DNA from 3 places in the Lactobacillus sp. ESL0233 genome. Region 1 is predicted to be linked to each of the others. Evidence: predicted binding sites of a transcription regulator. Region 1 holds the regulator's gene; each other region holds the start of a gene.

The links. The regulator HrcA, encoded in region 1, represses chaperone genes, less so after heat shock. The targets are predictions, from matches to a motif close to TTAGCACTCNNNNNNNNNGAGTGCTAA.
Region 2: the regulator HrcA is predicted to act here: its motif matches at 1,661-1,687, upstream of F5ESL0233_RS07780 (ATP-dependent Clp protease ATP-binding subunit).
Region 3: the regulator HrcA is predicted to act here: its motif matches at 1,632-1,658, upstream of clpP (ATP-dependent Clp endopeptidase proteolytic subunit ClpP).

What each region holds. Positions count from the first base shown of each region.
Region 1 covers NZ_REHH01000007.1:304,055-308,306, forward strand. Annotated here, with positions in the region: gene dnaK (molecular chaperone DnaK) at 1-1,605, opposite strand, end outside; gene grpE (nucleotide exchange factor GrpE) at 1,625-2,203, opposite strand; gene hrcA (heat-inducible transcriptional repressor HrcA) at 2,216-3,265, opposite strand; gene ribF (riboflavin biosynthesis protein RibF) at 3,392-4,252, opposite strand, start outside.
Region 2 covers NZ_REHH01000009.1:310,584-314,835, forward strand. Annotated here, with positions in the region: gene F5ESL0233_RS07780 (ATP-dependent Clp protease ATP-binding subunit) at 1-1,624, opposite strand, end outside; gene F5ESL0233_RS07785 (ATP-binding cassette domain-containing protein) at 1,823-4,252, opposite strand, start outside.
Region 3 covers NZ_REHH01000006.1:187,381-191,632, forward strand. Annotated here, with positions in the region: gene yvcK (gluconeogenesis factor YvcK family protein) at 1-28, shown strand, start outside; gene whiA (DNA-binding protein WhiA) at 36-971, shown strand; gene clpP (ATP-dependent Clp endopeptidase proteolytic subunit ClpP) at 1,013-1,600, opposite strand; gene F5ESL0233_RS02570 (SH3-like domain-containing protein) at 1,771-3,507, shown strand; gene F5ESL0233_RS02575 (SLAP domain-containing protein) at 4,215-4,252, shown strand, end outside.

The DNA.
Region 1 (4,252 bases):
CTTCTTAATATCGTCTTCAGAAACTTTATCCTTAACTTCACCCAAAGTCTTTTCAGTTGAGAAAATTAATTGATCAACTTCATTGCGTAAGTCAACTTCTTCTTTCTTCTTTTTATCTTCTTCGGCATGCTCTTCAGCTTCTTTTTGCATCTTTTGAATTTCTTCATCGGATAAACCAGATGAACTCTTAATGGTAATCTTTTGTTCTTTACCGGTACCCATATCTTTAGCCGAAACGTTTACAATTCCATTCTTATCGATATCAAAGGTTACTTGAATTTGTGGAACACCACGAGGTGCGGCAGGAATATCAGTCAGTTCAAAACGACCCAAGGTCTTATCATCAGCAGCCATTGGACGTTCACCTTGCAAAACGTGGACATCAACAGCAGGTTGATTATCAGCAGCAGTTGAAAAGATTTGACTCTTAGACGTTGGAATTGTGGTATTCTTTTCAATTAATTTAGTGAAGACACCACCCATGGTTTCAATACCAAGTGAAAGTGGAGTAACATCGAGTAAAACGACATCCTTAACATCACCTGAAATAACACCACCTTGAATAGCAGCACCTAAGGCAACAGCTTCATCAGGATTGATTGAGTGGTCAGGTTCTTTGCCAGACCACTTCTTAACTGCTTCTTGAACCGCTGGAATTCTAGTCGATCCACCATTTAAAATAACCTTATCAATATCATTAACAGTTAAGTCTGCATCTTTTAGTGCATTATCAAATGGAATCTTAGTTCGATCAACAAGATCAGCCGTTAATTCATCAAACTTAGCACGAGTCAAATCAGCTTCTAAGTGTAATGGACCGGCTTCACCAGCAGAAATAAATGGAAGTGAAATGTGAGTTGAAGATACACCAGATAGATCTTTCTTAGCTTTTTCAGCAGCATCTTTTAATCTCTGTAGTGCCATCTTATCAGTTGATAAGTCCACACCATTTTCATCTTTAAAGCCTTTAACAAGCCAGTCAATGATCTTATTATCAAAGTCATCACCACCAAGACGTGTATCACCATTAGTGGACAATACCTGAAAAACACCATCACCTAGTTGCAAAACAGAAACATCGAAAGTTCCACCACCAAGGTCATATACTAAAACTTTTTCATCTTCAGCATCTTTATCCAAACCATAAGCAAGTGATGAAGCAGTTGGTTCGTTAATAATCCGTTTTACTTCTAAACCAGCAATCTTACCAGCATCTTTAGTAGCTTGACGTTGAGCATCATTAAAGTAAGCTGGAACCGTAATAACTGCTTCAGTAACCTTCTCACCTAAATAGTCTTCTGAAAATTTCTTAATATATTGTAAAATCATTGCAGAAATTTCTTGTGGTGTATAGGCCTTATCCCCAATTTTCACTTTATAACCAGCCTCACCAATGTGACGCTTAATTGAAGAAATAGTATTAGGATTAGTAATTGCTTGCCGTTTAGCTACTTCACCAACTTGAATTTCACCATCCTTAAAGGCAACTACTGAAGGAGTAGTTCTGTTACCTTCTGGATTAGTAATAATTTTTGGTTCCTTACCTTCAAGAACTGCAACTGCAGAGTTAGTTGTTCCAAGATCAATACCGATAACTTTTGACATTAATAAAACTTCCTTTCAATTATTGTGCAACAACAACCATTGCTGGTCTTAATGTGCGATCCTTATATAAATATCCCTTTTGTAAAACCTGAACGATATAATTCTTCTGCTCATTATTTTCAGCAGTAACCGTTTGAACTGCCTGATGTAAGTTTGGATCAAATTCTACACCTTCAGCATCGATTTCACTAATTCCATGATCTTTCATCGCTTTAATCAGGGAGTCAAGAGTCATTTGAACACCCTTTTTAAGCTGCTTTGAAGCTTCATCATCTACTTCAATTGCTAAAGCTCTTTCTAAATTATCCATTGCCGGTAAAATATCTTTAGCTAAAGACTGAGATTCATACTTAATCAATTGTGCACGTTCATTATTATAACGATTTTGCATATTTTGCATTTCTGCTTGACTACGTAAGTATTTATCTTCTAAATCTTTATTTTGTTCCTGTACCCTAGTTAACTCTGATTTGATTTTATCTTTTTCAGATTCAGATGCTTGTTGATCATCTACTTGAGCTTCAAAATCTTTCGTTTCATCCGTTGCCGGTTGATTTTCTATAAAATCTTTTTCATTAGTCTGTTTTTCTTTACTCACAGTTAACCTCCTTTATTTAAATCTGCCATAATATTCCAGTAGCTTTTTAGCTAATTCATTTCTAAAATATTCTAGTAGGCCAATCACTTGCGAATATGGCATATTATTAGGACCAAGTAAAGCAATAATACCCTTACCATATGACCCTACACTGTACTCTGCAGTAAGAAGACTATAATCCTTCAATAAATCATTAGATAATTCCGAACCTAAACTAACTCTTATGGGTGAGTGACTATCACTTGAGTTCATTACATTAGTCATTAAATTCGAAACTATATCTTCATGACCCAGTAATTCATAGAGCGATTTCAAACTTGAAGCATCGCTTAGTGAACTGTTATTTAAAAGGTTTAGCTGCCCGTCAACATACATTTGCTCACTAGTAGCCTCTTTAACCACATCTTCAACCAATTCAATTAATTCAGTGATATGATGAAGACCAAATTTTTCACTTAAATCTTGACTTAATAAACTCGGGTTTATTTCGTTTAAAGTCTTACCTACCAATTCATCGTTTAGCATTCGCACAGCTTTTTCAACTTCATCGCCACCAATATTATAGGGTAAACGATAAACTTGACTGTGAACATTCCCATCACTGGTAACCAAAATAGCCATAACTTGCCTATTCACTAATGGAACAATTCGAAAACCAGTAATAGTTAAAGAATTACTCTCTGGTCCTTCAGCAAAAGCAGTATAATTAGTCAAATTAGATAAAATCTTGGCCGCCTCTTGAACAATTTCATTAACTTGATGAAATGGCTGGCTAAATTGTAGCATAATTCTATCATATACTGATGCTGGCAAACGTAATGGCTCAACTAAATTATCTAAATAGTACCGATAGCCTTCAGTTGATGGTAAACGGCCACTAGACAAATGAGTTTTTTCAATTAAGCCCTTGTCTTCTAAAAGAGCCATTTCATTACGAATAGTTGCACTGGAAACTTTAATTGGCAGTTGGTTCATTACAGTTTTTGAACCGACAGGATCATGTGTCTGTGTAAAATTATTAATAATTGTTTTTAAAATTAATTCTTGACGTTCGGTCAACATAAATATCGCCCTCACTTTTAGCACTCTTATTTGCTTTGTGCTAACAATTATTATGATACTAGTATTTAGCAGAATGTCAAGCTGAGTGCTAATTATTTTGAAATAAATTTTTGCAACAATTTCAACTTACCTGTACCGCTCAAAATAGTCTGTAATCTTTAATTTATCCTGTTTCATTTGCTCTTTTAGTTGATTTAAATTAGCAAACTTTATTTCGCCACGTGTATACTTATACCATTTAATTATTATCTTTTGGTCATAAGCCTCTTCACTAAAACCAAATAAGTTAGATTCAATATATATTTTTTGGGCACTGTTAATTGTTACATTATAGCCTACACTAGTCATTGATTCATACCACTTACCATTAATCATTGTCCTTGTAGCATAAACGCCAACTTTAGGAATCACCTTATTCTCATCCCAAACTAAATTAGCAGTTGGAAAGCCCAACTTGTGACCATTACGTAGTCCATGCCCAATATAACCGGACATGACATAAGGTGTGCCAAGTAAGTCTTTAACTAAGTCCATTTTCCCATTTTTAATAGCTCTTTTAATCTCTGTTGAGCCAATTTTTTGGCCATTGTATGTTTGTTCCGGAACCGTAATAATCTCAAATCTGTTTTGCGCAAATTTGGGTAAATTTTGCATATTGGCAATATTTTTAGGTCCATAGGTATAATCAAAACCAGCAACAACAGTCTCAGTATTAAGTTTAACAATAATATTATCTACAAATTCTTGGGCACTTACTTTGCTAAATTGCTCATTAAAATGCATCACCAACAAATAATCTACTCCAAGCTGCCGCATTTTATATATCTTTTCATCTAGGGTATCAATATAACTCACTACTTGGTTTTGATAGACCTCCTTAGGATGCCGATCAAATGTCATTAGCACTAAGGGTAAGCCCTTACTATTGGCAGTGTTCTTTGCGACCTTTATTAACTGCTGATGTCCACGATGAACACCATCAAAAAA
Region 2 (4,252 bases), on a different contig from region 1:
TTGACGTCATAATTAAAATCGTATCCTTAAAGGAAACGGTTCTTCCTTGCGCATCGGTTAAGCGACCATCATCCATAATTTGTAATAAAGCATTAAAAATCTGGGGATTAGCTTTTTCAATTTCATCAAATAAAATCAAGCTATATGGTTGGTGGCGTACTTTTTCGGTCAATTGACCACCTTCACCATAGCCAACATATCCCGGAGCTGAGCCAATGAGCTTATTCACAGCCATCTGGTCTTGATACTCCGACATATCTAAGCGAATTAAATGGTTTTCACCACTAAACAATTGAATTGCTAATTGCTTAGCAAGTTCTGTCTTACCAACACCAGTTGGACCTGTAAGTAAAAATGAACCAGTTGGACGATTATTATCTTTGAAAATTTGCTTACGAGCAATCGCATCAGTAATAACTTCAATTGCCTTGTCTTGATCAATCACTGTTGCCTTTAATTTTGCCGCTAAATTTAAGTTTTTCTGTCCTTCACTGGCATGTAATTCACTCATTGGAATCCTAGTTTTAGCCTCAATTAGAGCATAGATATCTTGATCTGTAACCCTAGGCGTATCTGCATCATCAAGATGGTCTAATTGGTCACGTAATTTTTCAAGCTGCTGTTTTAGGTCACTGGCCTTAGCATAGTCTTCATTTTGAGCAGCAACTTTTTTATCATTTTCTAAAGTTTTAATACGCTGTTTCAGTCCTGCTTCATCGCTAGGGGTTGCATCAAGTCCTTTCTTTGCTCCAGCTTCATCAAGTAAATCAATTGCCTTATCTGGTAAGTAACGACCTTGAATATAACGTTGTGATAATTCTACGGCAAGTCGGATAGCGCTAGCACTATATTTTACATGGTGATACTCTTCATACTTTTTCTTTAAACCTTCCAGAATCTTCACGGTCACATCAGTTGAAGGCTCTGGCACATCAACTGGTTGGAAGCGCCGCGCTAAAGCCGCATCGTTTTCAATTTGGCGATACTCACTAGTAGTTGTCGCCCCAATCAAATTTAAATCTCCACTAGCTAAAGCCGGTTTTAAAATATTAGCTGCATCACCACTATTATTTTCCGAATCAGTCGAACCAGCGCCAACAATATTATGTAATTCATCTATAAATAAGATGATATTGGGATTTTTCTTTGCTTCATCAATAATTTTCTTTAAACGTTCTTCAAAGCTACCCCGTAAACTTGAGCCAGCAACCATATCATTAATATTAATGGCAATGATATGCTTATCTTTCATTTTTTCAGGAACGTCCCCTTGGGCAATTTTTTGGGCTAAACCTTCAACAATTGCAGTCTTACCAACACCTGCTGGTCCAACTAGCACCGGATTATTCTTCTTACGTCGACTTAAAATCTCAATTACTGCTTGAATTTGTTCATCACGCCCAATTACGGGATCGAATTTATTATTTTTAGCTTGTTCAACTAAGTCAATCCCAATTGGTTGCTCTTTTTGAGTTGGAACGTTTTGCTTAAGATTTTGTGGTGCCATATTCATACTGCTTGAATAGTGAATAGGAATCGAACCATTATTATCACTCGGACTATTAAAGAAAGAATTGTTTAATTCGTTAAATAAGTTATCAAATTCGTTGTCAAAATATGTCATATCTAAACACCCCTTGTATTCATTATAAATTTTAAATTAGCACTCAAAAGCATCGAGTGCTAATTTCTTATACTTGTAATTATAGCAGGTTATCCACAGATAGCAAGAAAGATAACTTACTTTTCCACAATTATTTTTCGAAAGCAAAAAAGCCTTATCTATCAAGACTTATGGTCCTAAATAAGGCTTACTATTTAGTTATTTTTGGTATAACTGAAACTGGGCACGTAAATATTTTGCTGTCAAACTCTGCCTATTTTGCGAAATATCCACAGGTGCACCACAAGCAACTATTTGTCCCCCATTTGCTCCTCCGCGCGGGCCTAAATCAATCATATAATCACTGTTAGCCATAATATCTAAATCGTGGGTAATCGTAATGATTGTCGCCTGCTTATTTAAAAGTTGTTGAAAAACTTGCAATAGCGTTCTAACATCTTGCGGGTGTAGTCCCACTGTCGGTTCATCAAAGATAAACAAGCTGTCTTTTTGTTGCCGGTGCAAATGACTAGTCAACTTTAGCCGCTGAGCTTCACCTCCTGATAAAGCGGGTGTTGCTTCACCAAGATGCAAGTAGCCTAAACCCATTTGACTTAAAGTTGTTAATGTTTTTTGAATTTTAGGCTCTGTTTGAAACAAATTTTGCTGAAGTAGCTCAGCTACTGAGTAGTCGAGTATCTCGGCAATACTTAATCCTTGCCATTTTACCCTTAACACATCTTGATTATAGCGGTGTCCTTCACAAAGTGAGCAAGTTTCAACCATATCGGGCAAATATTGAATATCAAGCGATATTACACCACTACCCCCACAAGCTGGGCAAGCTCCCTCTTTATTATTATAGGAAAAATGACTGGCACGATACTTATAACTCTTAGCTTGCGGTTGTTGGGCAAACAATTTACGCAAATTATCCATAATATCCGTATAAGTAGCTACTGTAGAACGTTGATTTTTACCCACTGGTGAAGAATCAACACTAATTACATTTTTAATTGACTTGCCCTTAAACTGCTTAATCCACTTAGGCATTGGTTGATGTGCTTTTTGCGCCTGCAAAGCCGGTAACAAGGCATCAAGAATTAACGTGGTTTTCCCTGCTCCAGAAAAACCAGTAACTGCCGTCATAAAGCCACACGGAATTTTAACTTGTACGTCTTTTAAATTGAAACACTGGGTGATTGCTAGGTCAATTTGTCCTAATGAAAAAAGTTCTCTATTAGCTACTGGACGAACAAGCAGCGGTGCATTACCAGTTAAATATGGGCCAATTAACGAATTAGAATTTTGCTTTATTTGTAACGGGGTACCCTGAGCAATAATTTGCCCTCCCTGACTACCAGAACCAGGGCCAATTTCAATAATCCAATCAGCTGCACTGATAATTGCAGTTTCATGATCAACTACTACTAAAGAATTTCCTTGATTAACTAATTGGTGAAAAATATCAATTAAGCCAGCTACATTATCAGGATGCAACCCTACTGAAGGTTCATCTAACACATATAACACCCCAGTAGTTTCTGTTCTTAAAGTTCGGCCTAATTGTATGCGCTGTAATTCGCCAGTCGACAAACTATTAGCTGACCGAGCTAAACTTAGATAATCTAAACCTAACTTCAATAAAGGCTTAACCTGATGTAGTAGTTCATCACTTAAATTTGTAGCTAAGTCTTGCATTGACTGCGGCAACCAGTCCTTTATTGCTTGCATATACTGGGGCAACTCACCTAAAGTTAATTGTTCAGCTGTCACAATATTTTTCCCAGCAACTAATTGTTGCCAACGGGTAGGATCAATACGATAGCCCTGGCAATGCGGACAAGTATTGAAATGATAAAAGGAATTTATTCGTTCAAGCCCGCGTTCAGACTTAGTAGTCTTACGCGAATTAATTACTGCATTATAGGCATTTTCATATAAGGCATCAAGATGATAAATACGTCCAGTCGAAGTTGGAACATCTACTGGTACTTTTCTCTCTTCACCATGAAGCACGATTGCTTTTTCTTTCTTAGTTAAGTCGCGGTAAGGAATATCTGTACGAACTCCTAATTCACGGGCAATACGCCACATCCAATTGCGTCCAGGAATCTGCCAAGTAGCAATTGCACCGTCAGCAAGCGTTTTATTTTCATCAGCAATAATTTTACTGTCATCAAGTTGTTCAACCTTCCCTAAACCCTGACATACTTGACAAGCACCATCTGAATTAAATGCAAAATCTTCCGCGCTAAAGGCATAAAATTCCACCCCACATTCTGTACAATGAATCTTACCCATTTGCTCACCGGTTAAATCCATTGCCTGCGCTATTTCAATAGTGGGGGCATTTCGATGTCCCTTAGGACAAACAGGTGACCCGAGCCGGGAAAAAATAAGGCGTAAAATATTAAAAATTTCAGTCACTGTTCCTACTGTTGATCTTATCCCAGGTATATCAGGACGCTGGCGCAAGGCAAGAGACGATGGAATATGGCGCACTTCATCAACAGCTGCGCGTCCTACTTGATTAATTCGTCTTTTCGTATAAGTGGCCAAGGAGTCAAGATAGCGGCGCGCGCCTTCTGCATATAATATTCCCATTGCCAAACTAGATTTACCAGAGCCACTAAGACCCGTTACTGC
Region 3 (4,252 bases), on a different contig from region 1:
TGCTGCAATGTCTCGTAGAAAGGAATAGTTAAATAATGGCAAGCTATGCAAGTAAGGTGAAAAAAGAATTAACTTCATTAACAATTCATCCAGAACATGCTAAGGCGGAGCTGGCTGCTTTTTTACGTATGAATGGTGTTTTGAATTTTCATGATCACCGGTATAGTCTTGATATTACTACTGAAAATCCTGCAATTGCCCGCCGAATTTTTTCCTTGATAAAAACAGCTTATCAAGTAGAACCACTTTTGATTGTTTCACGTAAAATGAAATTAAAAAAAAATAATCAATACTTAGTTCGTTTGCAAAATCATGTTCATGAAATTCTAACTAATCTAGAAATCTTAGCTACTGATTTAGGGATAATTACGCGAGTTCCTCCCCGAATTACCTCTTCGCGTGAAGGTGCTATGTCTTATTTACGGGGGGCTTTTTTGGCTAGTGGTAGTGTGAATAATCCTGAAACTAGTAGATATCATTTAGAAATTTACTCAGCTTATGAAGATCATAATAATGACTTGCTGGAATTAATGAATCACTATTTTCATCTTAATGCTAAGACGACTAAACGGCGGCGTGGTTTTATTGTTTATTTAAAAGAAGCAGAAAAAATTGGTGATTTTTTGCATATCGTTGGAGCTTTTAACGCAATGTTATCGTTTGAAGATTTACGTATTATGCGGGATATGCGTAATTCAGTTAATCGGTTGGTTAATTGTGATACGGCTAACTTAAAAAAGACAGCTACAGCGGCTGCTAAGCAAGTCGAAGACATTGAATTAATTGAACGTAAAATTGGCTTAGAAAATATTCCAGAAAAATTACAGACGATTGCCCGGCTTAGGTTAGCTAATCCGGAATTGTCTTTAAAGGAGCTAGCCCAGCAAATACCAGATGGTCCAATTTCTAAATCAGGTGCCAATCACCGCTTAAAAAAGTTGCATGATTTGGCGCAGAGTTTGCAAGATTAGTAATAAAAAATACCTCCTGTAAAGGGAGGCATTTTTTATTACTAATCTTGTTTTTGATTGACCATAATTTCGTCAATTAGGCCATAATCCTTAGCCTCTTGGGCTGTTAGATAATTATCACGTTCAGTATCTTTTTGAATTTTCTCAAGTGGTTGACCGGTAGTTTCATGCAAAATCTTGTTAATCTTCTCGCGACTCTTCAGAATTTCATTAGCTGCAATTTGAATATCAGTTTGTTGTCCTTGAGCTCCACCTAAAGGTTGATGAATCAAGACCGTTGAATTTGGTAAAGCAAACCGCTTGCCTTTAGCTCCACTGGTTAAAAGGATGGAAGCCATTGAAGCAGCCATACCAATAGCAATAGTGGAAACGTCAGATTTAATGAAATTCATGGTGTCCATAATTGCTAAGCCGGAGGTGATCACCCCACCAGGAGAATTAATATAAAGAGAAATGTCTTTAGTATTGTCTTGGGCGTCAAGGAACAATAATTGTGCGATTATTGTATTAGCCATGTCGTCATTAATTTCACCGCTAAGCATAATAATGCGGTCCTTTAATAAGCGTGAATAGATGTCATAAGCACGTTCACCACGTGCAGTTTGTTCGATAACTGTAGGTACTAGCATCTTTTCTACCTCCTAGTTTAAATTAGAAATATTAGCACTCAAAATAGTACAGTGCTAATTAAATCACTTACATTAAGTGCTGTCAATGAAAGTGTATCAAATTTGTATTCTCTGTAATGTTATTTTTATATTATAATGTAAAAGGAATTTAAAATTTTGGAGGAACTATTTTGAAGCTTTTTAAAAAATTAGCTGCGATTACACTATTAATGTCAAATTTTGCTGTTTCAAGCCAATTAGCAACTGTTTCAGTTTTAGCGGCAGATGCAAGTGATTCGCAAGCACAAAGGCAAGATCAAGAGCAAGATGATGCTAGTAAATCAGTTGATGATACTAAATCTGATAGTGATGATTCAAACAGTCAAGTCAAGGATAAGACTGATAGCTCTGCCAAGGATAAGACTGATGATAACCAGTCAGCAGTCCAAAAAAAATCTAAGCCTAAGCAAACTATTACAGGTTTTTCAATGATGACTAAAGTTGCCGGTACTAAGAATTATGCGGTATGGCAAGATGTAGTTGATGGTAAAGTTAGCAAAAAAATCGCTGATGGAATTAACTATCGTTATAGCCATATTCAATCAGATCAATTAATTGAAACTAAGAAAAATCGCTACTGGCGTATATATGTAAATGGTCGTGAAGTAGGCTATGTTAATGAAAAATTCTTTGCCCGTAATCAAATTGCCGTACCCAAGACTGTAAGTTTAGTACGTAATGAGTATTATAGCTTTTTCCCTAAAGATGCAATCTCATATGTAACTAACGGCATGGGTACAGTAATTGATAATGAACAAGTTGAAGTTTCAAGAGATAGTATAGATTGCGCTACTCCTAAAACTTATAAAGTTAAGTATACTTACGGTGATACTTCTGCAACCGTAAAAGTGACTGTTAGAAAGAGTACTACAGAAGGTATTGCTGACGCCGAAGTAGTTAATTCCTTTCCGACGCAGGAAGGAACCAATGACTATAAAACTTGGAAAACACATTATGGTTCTTCCGTTAACTACATCAGTCCTAATGAATATAGCCCCGAAAATGATTCGCGCGAATTGATTAGTGGCGACTTAACGCTTAGAACGCGTTTTTATCAACCTGTTTTATTAAGTGTTAAAGATCCAAGTGATGATAATATTAACCGTGTAGGGCATATTCCAGAAGGATTAACTGTTTCACAAGGCTGGGCTTATACTAGTCTTTTAAGTCATACAAACTTAAATAATGGTCATATTGTTGGTTATGACTTGAATAATTTAAAGAGCCCTTATAACGCGCAACACTTACTTGATATGTCACAAAAAGCTTTTAACAATTATGTCAAACATATTAAGGTTAGTCCATATATTCCAATTGGGCATGGTCAAGCCATGGGGGCTAGTGATAAATATATTTACGTTTTAAATAATATTAATACGATTCGTGATGGTCGACCTGATTCAGAAGAATTAATTCAAATACGTAAAAGTGACTTACAAATCAATAAAATTTGGACAATTAAAACCTGGGTTGGTGATCAAACTAATCCGCGTTATTTCCAAAATGGAGTAATGATGTCTGATTATGAGATGTACACCGTTTACCGTGATACTAAAAATGATTGCTATGAATTTTGGCAATTAACACGCAGCGGTGATAATTGGTATCCTAAATTAGTGGGTAAGACTAGTGGTAGTTTTGTTAATAACAATGCTCCCTGTCAAGGCCTTACTTATGATCCTAAACACAAAAATTTCTATTTAGCTTTTAATGATTTGATTTTTAAACTCGGGCGTGATGGTACTTTAAAGCAAACTTACTCATTTGATACTGGACGCGAAATTGAAGGAATGTCAGTTAGTGGCAATAAATTATATGTTAATCTGGCTCAACGAGCAGAATTATTAGAAAGTATGGCTATTAAGTAAGTGGTTGAAACAAAAAAAGAGCTTTTCAGCTCTTTTTTTTGTTGCTAAAATTTCAGTTTGCTAAAAATAAAAAATTATTAAAAGACTAATCTATTTAATAATAAATGTTATTAAAACTTAAAAAATTCCAATAATTGACATAAATAATTAATTATTATATAAATTTATATTCTGAAAGCGTATACCAAAAACTTTGGTATATAAGTAAATTTAAGCGCTTGCTTATTATTTAAAAATAACATTTGATATGTATATTTGTATCCCTTTATATTGTCAATTAAATTTTATTTTATATAAACTTCAACTACTTGGCTGATAGAGCTAACATAAACATAGTAATTTTATATTCAGTTTTTGATGCGCAGATATAGTTGCACAGTTGTCTGTATATTCATTAACTATTTATAATAAATTATCACCAATGAAAAATGTTTGCTGTGAGCAACTGCTTTAACAGTAAAGTAAGCGCTAAGCATTAATTTGGTTACTTCTTTGTATGATAAGTGGCTCTAATAATAGTGACAGTTGAAAGGGATAGATTTTTTAATTATACATGTGTATAAGTTGACTAATCTAACATAAATAGTCACATTGGTTAATGGTAAATTAGGCACGCAATGAAGATAACAAAAATTTTTACAATTTAGTTAATGCTTGCTACTTAAGTTACTGTTAATAACTTGCTTAGGTTTGTGAGGTTTAGAATAATGAGTAAAAATAGTTTTTATAAAAAAATGATAATTTC